Regions from separate parts of the Shewanella halifaxensis HAW-EB4 genome, predicted to be linked through region 2. Evidence: riboswitches for the same ligand, from Rfam matches in the RefSeq annotation. Region 2 holds a riboswitch; the other holds the start of a gene.

Region 1 (5,513 bases), 310 kb from region 2:
GAGCTTCATGAATTATCTACAGCTACCCAAAATCGATCTTCACTGCCACCTAGACGGTAGCGTTCGCCCGCAAACTGTTATCGACCTTGCCAAAATTCAAGGCATTGACATTCCTAGCGATAACGTTGACGACATCAAATCCCTGATGGTGGCGCCAGAATCTTGCCCTAACCTTGATGAATATCTGACTCGCTTTGCACTGCCTGTATCGGTTATGCAAACAGAGGCAGCGCTTGAACGTGTATCGTTCGAGCTATTTGAAGATGCCGCTAAAGAGAACGTGAAGTACCTAGAGGTACGTTTTGGGCCACAGCTTCATCGCAAGCAAGGGCTTAACTTCGAGCAAATTATTGGCAGTGTCGTCAAAGGTATGCACAGGGCTGAAGCCCTCTATGATATTAAGGGTAACTACATCCTTTCTATCATTAAGGTACTACCAAAAGATGATATCAATGAGGTTATCGATGCCGGCGCTACATTCCTTAACAAAGGCGTGGTGGCGTTTGACTTAGCGGCAAGTGAAGAGCCAGGTTTTTGCCACGAGTATATTCCTTACGCCAAGTATGCCCTCGATAAAGGCTACCGGATCACCATTCATGCGGGTGAACAAGGCGTCGGTCAGAACGTCTATGATGCAATCTCGCTTCTGGGTGCCGAACGGATCGGCCATGGTATTCATATCAATAACCATAAAGATGCTTATGAGTTAGTACGAGCTGAGGCGGTAGCACTCGAAGCCTGCCCTAGCAGTAACGTACAAACCAAAGCGGTTGAAAACATAGAGAGCCACCCATTTGGTGACTTCTACCGTGATGGTCTACTGGTCACCATTAACACCGATAACCGTACTGTGTCTGATACCACAATGACCAAAGAGCTACAGCTAGCGGCGGAGAAGTTTAACTTAAGCGAACAAGACTACTTTCAGATCTATAAGATAAGTGTTGAAAATGCGTTTGCGTCTGACGAAGTAAAACAGTCTCTATTGAAATTTATTGCCTAAAACCTAAGGCTACTGATTTAAAGTTAGCACTTTAAGACTACTGCTTTAAGATTAGCGCTTTAGCTAAAATAATGAGCCAAACGGTATTACAGAAAAGGCTATTAACTGATGTTAATAGCCTTTTATTATGGGCTTTTGACAATAGCCTCCCAGCACTTAGATAAGCTAACGATTAAAAGATATCGTAGCTCACGGCTCTAAAGCTTGTGGGCGAATGAGTATAGATTTTAATTTCATCTATAACGCCATTAGTATCGTTATCATTGTAACTGACTAATCGATTACCAAAGACATATACTCTTCAGTGGAATTGCTAGCTATAACACCATCTCCATATAGATAGAACCAGCACAGCCCAAACTCAGACTAATTTGAGCTGAATCGAAACTTAAAATTGTTCTCGTAACTTTTAAGCTCCCCCCTTTTCTCCTCTACGCAAAACTCAACAAGACCAAAATTAACGCTTTTATTTTAATTTTGTGAACTAGGTACCTATGTTTCGGCGCACACTTGTACGCATAATGAGGTATTAGCCAGATATCAGCCGTATTGACTATTGGAGTTTGCAATGCAGAACATAGATTGCCCACAGTGCAACCATAAAATCGACCTTAATTCAATCTCTTGCCCCCAATGTTATGCAGCACAAGGGCTAGAATCCTTGGCTGGAGTCGATCCTGATATGCGCATCAAAAATCAGAAGCTTGCCATCTGGTTTAGCTTCCTACTAGGTGGGTTGGGGCTACATAAGTTCTATTTAGGTCAGCACCTAAAGGGTAGCTTATACTTAGCATTTAGCTGGACACTGGTGCCTATGGTCGTTGGCTGGGTCGATGCGGTCCGCACCCTGAAGATGACACCCTTTAATTTTGAGCAGCGTTACTGCAAAAGAGTGTCACAGGGGATTTAAACCGTTTTTTAAGTGAGCACCTGCTAAAACGCCCTCACCGTTTTTAAAGATTTAGGAAAAGACAGCTTAGGCTGTCTTTTTTATTGGGCGGAGTTGGATTTAAGATTAAAAAGCTTACTCTGTCTCACTATTTAAAAACAATTATAAGCCCATAACTACGCAAGCTATTTAGTAATATTAATCAGTATAAAGACTTGACCGCTCAGCGAGCGTTTAGCACTTTTGAGGCAAGGTCATTAATTGATCCTAGGTATCAGCTGCTGCGTTACTCATCCTCCTATATCCATATAGTCGTGCACTTCTACTTTGAACAAGGGGCATTCGCAGCATCTGATCACCATGGTGTTAAGCTGTCCATCCCCTTTAAGGTCATTTTCTATATCCCTATGGGTCAGTGAAAAGAAATGTCTTATGAATATCGGGAACATACAGGTCGCAGCGAGTGAATAGCATCGTTATTCATCGGATGCTAAAAGACTCTGAGTAGATCACTTTATTATACTGATTGGTCCCCCTCCTCTCTCCTAATTTTCGCCCAACTATAGAGGCGTAACGTACCAAGATATAATCTTTATATTCACGCAAGCTAAGGCTCTGCCCATCTTATCGCAAACAAATCGACCACAAACAAAGCAAGTAACCAACAATTTCAAGATAAAGATTGCACTACAAAGCCGTTACCAATACATTCGCGCAACAGTAATTCACAATTGTTACAGCGAAAAGGCAAACCAGTTGAAAGACTGGGACGCAAAACCACCGGTCTAAGGGTCAATTGTACCTATGATAGCGGGGATGCCATTGGTATCTTGCTACTCAAACAGCTCTCTGTAGTTGTTGATGAGCGACAGGTCATGTTTACGCGTTTTGCCTTATTGATTTATCTACTTCAATAAGGATTTTTTAATGCTACAAAATAAAGTTCGTTCTCTAGCACTGCTTGTTACCAGCGCGCTGCTGCCGTTGTCGGCACAAGCACAAATCAATATGCAGCAATCCGCTGAGCAAACCTTCAGTATTATCACAAGTATGAAACAGCGCGGCATGAGTGGCGATGGGGTGATTGAAGAAAACAATAAACGTTATATTGTTTATAATAATCATCGTTTTGAACTACACGAAAATAATTACCCTAAGTTTCCACTTCCTTATGGTGGTGCTGAGGCATTGGCCCCATATTACGATACCTTCCCTTTCCTTGATGAGAAATGGGACATCGTTATGAATAACGACCATGGCTTTTACTTTATCCATGATGAATTCGGCAGCATGAGCAGCTCAACCGACGGCTGCTTTATTGAGTATAATCCAAATCAAATGTTCTCAACGGAACAAGTCATGCGCTTTGAGAACAAAGAGTGCATAAGTGCACCGACTATATCTAATGTTGAACTTTCAGGGGTGTTTGATCTCGGTGCAACGCTTACTTGGCAGGGCCATGTTGCAGGCAATAATTATAAAATCAGTTTGACGCAAACAAATAGCAAAATGGCTCCACAGCTGTTTACTGCAAATGAACCTGAGTTCTTCTTCAGCCAACTTATGCCTGAAACCCAATACCAAGTTCAAATTCAGGCCTGTAACACAACAGCTTGTATTGAGCTTGAGGCATTTAACTTCATCACGGAAAAAGAAAAAGTGGGCTTTCATGATGGAACTCGCAACTTAAACCACCTTGAGGGTAATATTGCTGCACATGTTTCATTTATGCAGAGTCACAGTATTACGGCACCGTTTGGCAATGAGGATTTGGGTGCCCCAGATATCGTTATTGGCCGGGAAGCGATGTTGTTGGTGAGCCCACAACAAGATGACATAAACCAAATGTGGGTTGAGATTTATCAAGATGGCGAATTGGTTACCCGTCAAATAATGCTGCCTCCAGCTAACCAACCGAAAACCGATCAATATGCAGTTGAGGGGCGTCCAACGGTAATATTTGGCCACAATTTGTGGAGCTTACCGTTAAAATGGAATTGGATAAAACCCGGCTTATCACTGCAGTTTGTTGATAACCATGGTCGACACTCTGAGCTGTCTCAACAAAATATTGAGTTTGGTGGTGCACCAGAGCTAATCATCCAAAATATCGATATGGGTATGTTAACCCAGCCTCGTGGTCGCAACACTATGGCCAATAACACAGCTGAACATGCCGCGGATTATTTCCAAAAAATTCCAGTGTCTAAATTAATCGTCGGCCAATACGCCTCAGCATATTTTGAAAAAGTCACCATGCCAAATGGTAAAGTTTATACCGAGCGCAGCGAGACTGATGGTGGCTGGCACGGCGGCGATATGCGTGAGGCCATAGGTAAAGCGCTTATTTCAACAGGTATTAACAATGCCAACGTAGGCATAACTGCCACAGCTGGCAGTTCACAGGCTTATAATCGTCACTTCAATCACATTACCGCTCATACCAATGTGGGGGTTTATATCGATGCCGAAACAGGGCAAACGGAAACGGTTGTACACGGTGGCAGTGGCGGTGGTGGGATTGTTACCCTCGAATCAACTACAGGTAACGAATGGTCCCATGAACTAGGACATAACTACGGCCTAGGGCACTATCCAAGTATGGCCTCTGTGCATGATATGCAAAGCGGCTGGGGTTGGGATGCTGTATTTAAACGCTTTATCGGCAATATCAATTGGCGTGGGTCTGCTAAAGAGTTAAATCTTGGCGGCGAGATCTCCCCTCCTTATCTGGACATATTTAGCTTCCTGCGTGATGCCCAAGCTGGCGGTGAGAATCAAAAAATGGGGTTAGTGAGTAACTATACCTATGAGCACCCAATGCAAGCTAGGCGCACCCAAGCATGGCTTAATAATGGTTACAACCAAACTCCAGATGGCACAAGCTATTACGTAAAGTGGGATCAAGAGCAGCAAAGCTACCTCAATGTAGAGTCTGATGCACTTGCTGCGCAGCAAACGGGTATAAAAGTTACCACTCTAGTGGGAATTTACGATCCGATGCGACTCAATCCGAGTCAGATCTATCCAGTGCTCTACGGCAACTATGGCAATACCTTCCAATTACCTAACGCTACAGAATACACGCCTATCGACTCAGGGCAGACATTAACGGGTGGATGGCATCATTATCAAAGTTTAACTGAAGAACAATTAGCATTAACTACATGGAAAACCCTTGCTGATAATGGCAATTACAAACGCTTATGCCAGTTTAGCTTTACTACAACTACAGGTGATAATGTCAACTTGGTAGGTCATGTTGATAGCACTAACAACAACTGCCGAACCAGTGATGATATGCACTGGAGCATTAATGGCCAGTCACAACAGATGGTATCGGCTACAGGTGACTATTCACTGTTGTACCCACTAGGTAGAGGCCAGATTGTTTACACCCCGACACCAGAGATTGGCGAAGTTAATCTTTGTCTATTAACTGATATCAACAATCCTAGTCATAATGGCGCAGGCTTTGTACAAGGTGATAAATGTTCACAAATCCCAGGGATTAAGCACAGTAATAATCGTGATTGGACCTACACGATTTGGCGTAATCCAACCGAGCAAGTACAATACAGTCACAACAATGTGTGCCGCCTCGAGGTATTAGATAAGCAA
Region 2 (5,513 bases):
ACACTTTTTCATACACCTAATCCTATATAAATAAAGAATAAATTAGCTATGTATTTATTGCGTAAAAAAGCCCCGTCACATCGACGAGGCTTTAGCGTGTTCATGCTATACAATCATAGCATTCACGATTAACGAGCAAACCAGGCATCTTGCCACGCACTACCTGTACCTGGCGCATAATGACTCGCAGCGCCACTACACCAGCCGCTGTTTGGCCAAGGTAGGCACTCATATACACCGCCAGCATTAGTGACTACGTCACCCGCTTGGTAATTTGTGCCTGCCGCGTAAGCTGGATAGTCGCCGCCCTCGCTATCTTCTTCAACCAAGCTAATGCTAGTACGACGAATCAGTTCCTGTTCTGGTGCGCTCACTACGACTTCATAGCTGCCTGCCGCTAAATCCGTTGCAGATAGAGTCATAGCTGCTGAGCTAGCTACGCTGACTTCACTACTTGCAAACACAGTGCTGCCTTGCACTAAGCTAGCATTAACTACCATAGTTTGGTTAACGCTAGCGCTAAACTCAATAGACACACTGCCTTGCTCAAGCACATAGCGCGGTGCAATACCGCTTATATCAAGTGTCGGCTTTACCACTGGCGGCAGACCACCATCACAATCGCTATCACCTTGGGCTTTCCAAACGCCCCACTCACCTGTGGTACCCGGCTCATCACCTTGAGTCCACCAGCCCGCTAACCAGCTCTTACTAGCATGGCTTACTGTTTCACCGCCAAGATAGGTGGTTGTCGCATCCCAAGCGTTATCGCACACCGCGCCCTGCTCTTTTACTGTGATGGTTCGTAACACCTCAACTTGCTGAGCTGCACTATCACTGACGCGATAGGTTAGTAGGTACTGACCTACGCTGCTGGTATCCACATCACCTTCGACACTAACTTGCGCCGTTAGGTCACCATCTTCGGCGTCGATAGCACTCACGCCCGCTAATGCATCGAAAACACTGCCCAGTAATACGCTAGCGTTGGCGACACCCTTAAGCTCAGGTTTAGTGTTGTATACCTCTACCGTGCGCACCTGCTCAGTTAGGTTGTCATCACTATCACTTACGCGATAAGTCAGTGCATACAAACCTAAGGTCAGAGTATCGACCGAGCCTTCAACTTGAATACTTGATGTGATGTCACCATCTTCCATATCACGAGCATTTACGCCCGCCAGTGCATCAAACTCTGCGCCTAACTTAACGCGAGTGTTGCTAAGCCCTGAGAAAATTGGCTTACCGTTATCTGGCTCTGGCGGCAGAATATCTTGACCATGAATGAATGGACCATAAGCCTTAATAAATGATTCGTTGTACGCCTGACCCGCAGAGCTCTGTCCCATATCCCAGTTAACCGACCAAGTCATCACACCACGTAGCGGCTGACCCTGCGCTTTTAATTGCTCAAATGCCGCATATAGCTTTTGCGGCTCATTGATATAACCCGTTGCTGCGGCGTCGATATTAGTTGGAATACCAAACACTAACTTATCGTGGGGGATCTTGGTAAAGCCGTTGGTGCCGTTAGATAAGGCATCGGCAATATGATAGATAAACTCCTGCTTAAGGTTATCGTTGTTTTGCGCAACCCAACCTAGCCCCTCGATATAGATACCATCGCCGCCTTGGTTATAAAACTGTGGGTTAATCCAGTCATAATAGCCCTCTAGCGCGGTGATATAAGGCACATACTTACCGCCTGTTGTCAGGTACGGAAATTCTGGCGCCATGGTGATCAAGAAGTTTTTGCCCTGCTCACGGTAGTAATCTTTAACGATACGCAGCGCCGCAGGAATAACGGTTTGGTTGTCTGCAGCGGTCACCGCCGCTTGCTCTAAATCGATATCTAGACCATCAAAGCCATAGACTTCGACAAGACGAATAATCTCACTGGCTAAAGCTTGCTCTTGACCACTGCGTAGCTCGATATGAGCATCGGCGCCGCCTAAGGCGATCAATACCGAACGGCCTTGGCGGTTGAGCTCGCCGATCTGCTCAATAAATTGTGCTTCGGTTAAACCAATTTCAGGATCGAGTTTAAAGGTAGGAATGGTGCCGACTGCGCCGTAGACCTTCATAAACGACACATCGACCACGTTATATTGCGGATCGACCTCAGTTAAGGTCACACAAGGGGCGACACCACCTTTATAGCCCGCGCCGCCACACCAGTTATGCCAGTAACCCACAACAACCCCCGCTTGTGGGTTAATCATATCAACGCCATTGGCCATCGCTGGCGCCGAAACCGCGCCCATTGCCAAGGCTATGCTTGCGCCAAGTAGATTAAGTTTGAGTGATTTCATTAATTCATCCCTTTTCATTCAATATCGAAAAGCAACAAACAGGCAGGTAATATCTGCTGCCCGTGTCACTTGCGGTAGCGCCACTGCCGTAGGAGTTGCTCCGTTAGGCTGGATGCTTTGCGTCACCCGCTTTCACAGGTTTTGCCTTTTTCATCAAGTGCATAAATAGCACTCGTCTTATTTTGCGGATTATTATCTGTAACCCTAATTTTGTAAATCTAAATATAGCGACAAAACCCAAGCTAACAGCAATAAACACCTTAAAACCACAAAAGACAAAATATTGACAACTAACATACTGATTAAACAAAGATAAAAATAAAACAAAATATACATTAACCAACATTTAAAGTAACTAACGCCAGAGTTATTCAATAAAAGTAACCATTAAAAATAATTTGACAAAATTAACGCCAAAAATATAACCCAAACCTAAAAATGTCAGATTATTGATATGAGTTAGCGCAATCACTATTTATTGGCACAAATCTCAAGAACCGCCCATAGAGTTCAACTGGGGTTCAGCTAAGAAAAGCTAATATTTGCAGTCAGTTTATTTCATGTTTTTAACCTAATGATTAGCTATCTAAGAGAGTTGAATGAAGATCCATGACACCAATTTAACTTACGAAAACCTCCCTAGCGTAATGCTGCTGCTCGAATCTATTGCCTTTATGTGGGTCGTCACCCTGATCACCTTAGGGATAGTCAGCTGGGTAGCACTAAAACTTTGGCACCTACACTCATTACCCAAGTACTTAGCCAAAGAACGCGGCATGCGGCAGGCCAAACTGGTTTTCTGGCTCTGTATGCTAGGCCTGTTTTGGAAGCCACTTTGGGTGCTCGCCGTTATCGCCATCGTGACCGATTGGGACCGAGTACAAGAGTGGATTAGGGGGACGCGCGCATGAAAGAGATAATGCTGCCCTATATTTTTATCGTCTGGTTACTATTCAAATTTAAAGTCATTAAAGCGAGACCTAGAAACTACTTTATCAGCGTATTTGTTGGCTGCCTGATTGCGGTGGCCCTATTCTTAGCTCATCGTTTCTACTCGCCGGCGGATCTGACCAACTCCACCACAGTGCGCGCTCCACACGCCATTTTGTCACCAGCGATTGGCCAACAGATCGATACTATCTCAATCGATCACAACCAACACGTGAACAAAGGCGAACTGCTCTACACCTTGGTCGATGACAAGGTCAGCAGCGCCATCGATGAGATCAATGCCAGAGTACAAGAGGTAAAGCGCAATATTGAAGCGACAGAAGTCAAACTGGCGCAGGCCAAGCGTAATCACCAACGTAAAATTAACTTGGGCGATCATGTGAGTGAGCGAGATCTAGAAAACGCTGCCGATAAAGTAGAGATCACCACTGCCGAACTCAAGGTTCAATATGCCCAACTAGAGGTGCAATATGCCCAGTTGCGTAAACAAGAGTTTGAGCTTAAAAGACTCGAAGTACGTGCACCATTTGACGGCATGGTGACCCATGTCTATATCGCCGATGGCTCGCGTGTCGGTGCCATGCACCTTTGGGATACTGGCCGCAAGTTTGTCGAGATGCGTATTCCCGACCAGTCCTTTGCCTATATTCAACCCGGACAGTTTGCCGAGTTCTATATTAATGCCTACCCTGGGCAGATATTCAGAGCAAGAGTGCACAGCAAGGTTGAGGCCACAGGTGAAGCTCAAGGCGATATCTTACCTCGCGAGCAGATGGTGTCTCGTCACATCAACTTAGGCTCCATGCCTGTTGGCAGAACTGTGGTGCTTGAGGTCGATGACGCCACTATGGCGATGCTGCCTATTGGCGCCACGGGCTCGGCGTGGATAAGCGCCGACAAGCCGTCCTCGATATTGGGATTTCTCGACATTATTGGTGCAGCAACGGTGAGATTAACAGCGGTAAAAGCTTACCTCAATCCGCTATAAGCGCGGTGATGGCAACTATGGCGACATAAACAAAAAGCACAGCCTAGGCTGTGCTTTTTAACCGTGATGAAACTCAGTGATTTATCGCTTGGAGGATAAGATCTCTAACAGTCGTAGGAACAAGTTAATGATCTCCATATACAGCAGGCCACCAAAATCGATCGCTTCATCTAAGGTTTCGCCGTATTTACAGGCCTGCGCCCAAAAGTATCCTATGTAGCCGCACATGCTGACGGCCACGATCCAGTGAATTAACTCATGGCTATGGCCAAACATGAGCAACCAACTCAGCTCAATCGTTAAGATCCACCCCGTGATCACAACCAACACCTTACCAAAGCTCATAAACAACTTTGGCATCAAGGTCGCGCTAATAATCATTAATAGCGTAATACCTGCGGTATATTGAATCGCAGTCACAATTTCACTATCGGTGAAGTACTGTAGGCATAGTTTCAGTAATAAGCCCACGCTCAAGGTCACTAGGTTATAACCTAAAAAGCTAAATAGCGGCGCCCGATAACGAAACATGATCAGAAAGCCAAGAGTAGAGAAAATAAGGAAACCAATGAGGATCACCCAAGGATTAACGCTATTAATCCACTCTGTAGGAAAATGAACGACCGTCAGGTAATTCGTCGTAAATCCCCACATCAATACCAAGCCAATCACCAAGTTAAACACCGACTTACTCACGGCTCTGTCTTTTAAAAATATCCCTGATAAATAATGGCTCACGCCCACTTGTGACTTTTCCATAAAACACTTGCTCCTAGCAATAATGCGGTATTAACCGCCAGATGCCGGGCAGCATAACCAAGGCAAAGCCAGTACCATATAAACAAAGATTCAATTTGCAAAATAGGTCAACAAACAAAGCGTTAACTGGTTAGTACTTATCCATAACCAACATAAAAACAACCGATTATTACCATCTAAAACAGCACAACGTTAGCGTCGACAAGCCACTGTCGACGCACAATTCTCTCGATTTTATAGGTGCGAAAACTGTGCCCTTAACCGTAGTAAAAGCGTATCTAAACCCTTTGTAGCACTTTACAGCAAGGTGCTGTAATAACAGGAAGTATTATACAAAAAACAACCTTGGCTGGCTTTTACTCACGTTTCAGCGCATACAACCAAGTTCCCCTAGCCGAATCGCTTAAGCTGCATCTTTACCCTCGCACTTAGTTCAAAATTATCCATCTAAAAATCGCATTCAATGCCATACTTCAATATATATCATCGGCGTAAATACCACG

What was found. Region 2 has a riboswitch for cyclic di-GMP ahead of SHAL_RS23620 (immunoglobulin-like domain-containing protein). Riboswitches for the same ligand answer to the same signal wherever they lie in the genome.
Region 1: another riboswitch for cyclic di-GMP. It lies ahead of SHAL_RS18000 (M66 family metalloprotease); the one in region 2 lies ahead of SHAL_RS23620 (immunoglobulin-like domain-containing protein).

What each region holds. Positions count from the first base shown of each region.
Region 1 covers NC_010334.1:4,234,825-4,240,337, forward strand. Annotated here, with positions in the region: gene add (adenosine deaminase) at 8-1,003, shown strand; gene SHAL_RS17995 (TM2 domain-containing protein) at 1,572-1,913, shown strand; cyclic di-GMP riboswitch class I at 2,629-2,716, shown strand; gene SHAL_RS18000 (M66 family metalloprotease) at 2,820-5,513, shown strand, end outside.
Region 2 covers NC_010334.1:4,544,274-4,549,786, forward strand. Annotated here, with positions in the region: gene SHAL_RS23620 (immunoglobulin-like domain-containing protein) at 129-2,312, opposite strand; cyclic di-GMP riboswitch class I at 2,383-2,468, opposite strand; gene SHAL_RS19360 (hypothetical protein) at 2,912-3,223, shown strand; gene SHAL_RS19365 (HlyD family secretion protein) at 3,220-4,251, shown strand; gene SHAL_RS19370 (Bax inhibitor-1 family protein) at 4,333-5,010, opposite strand.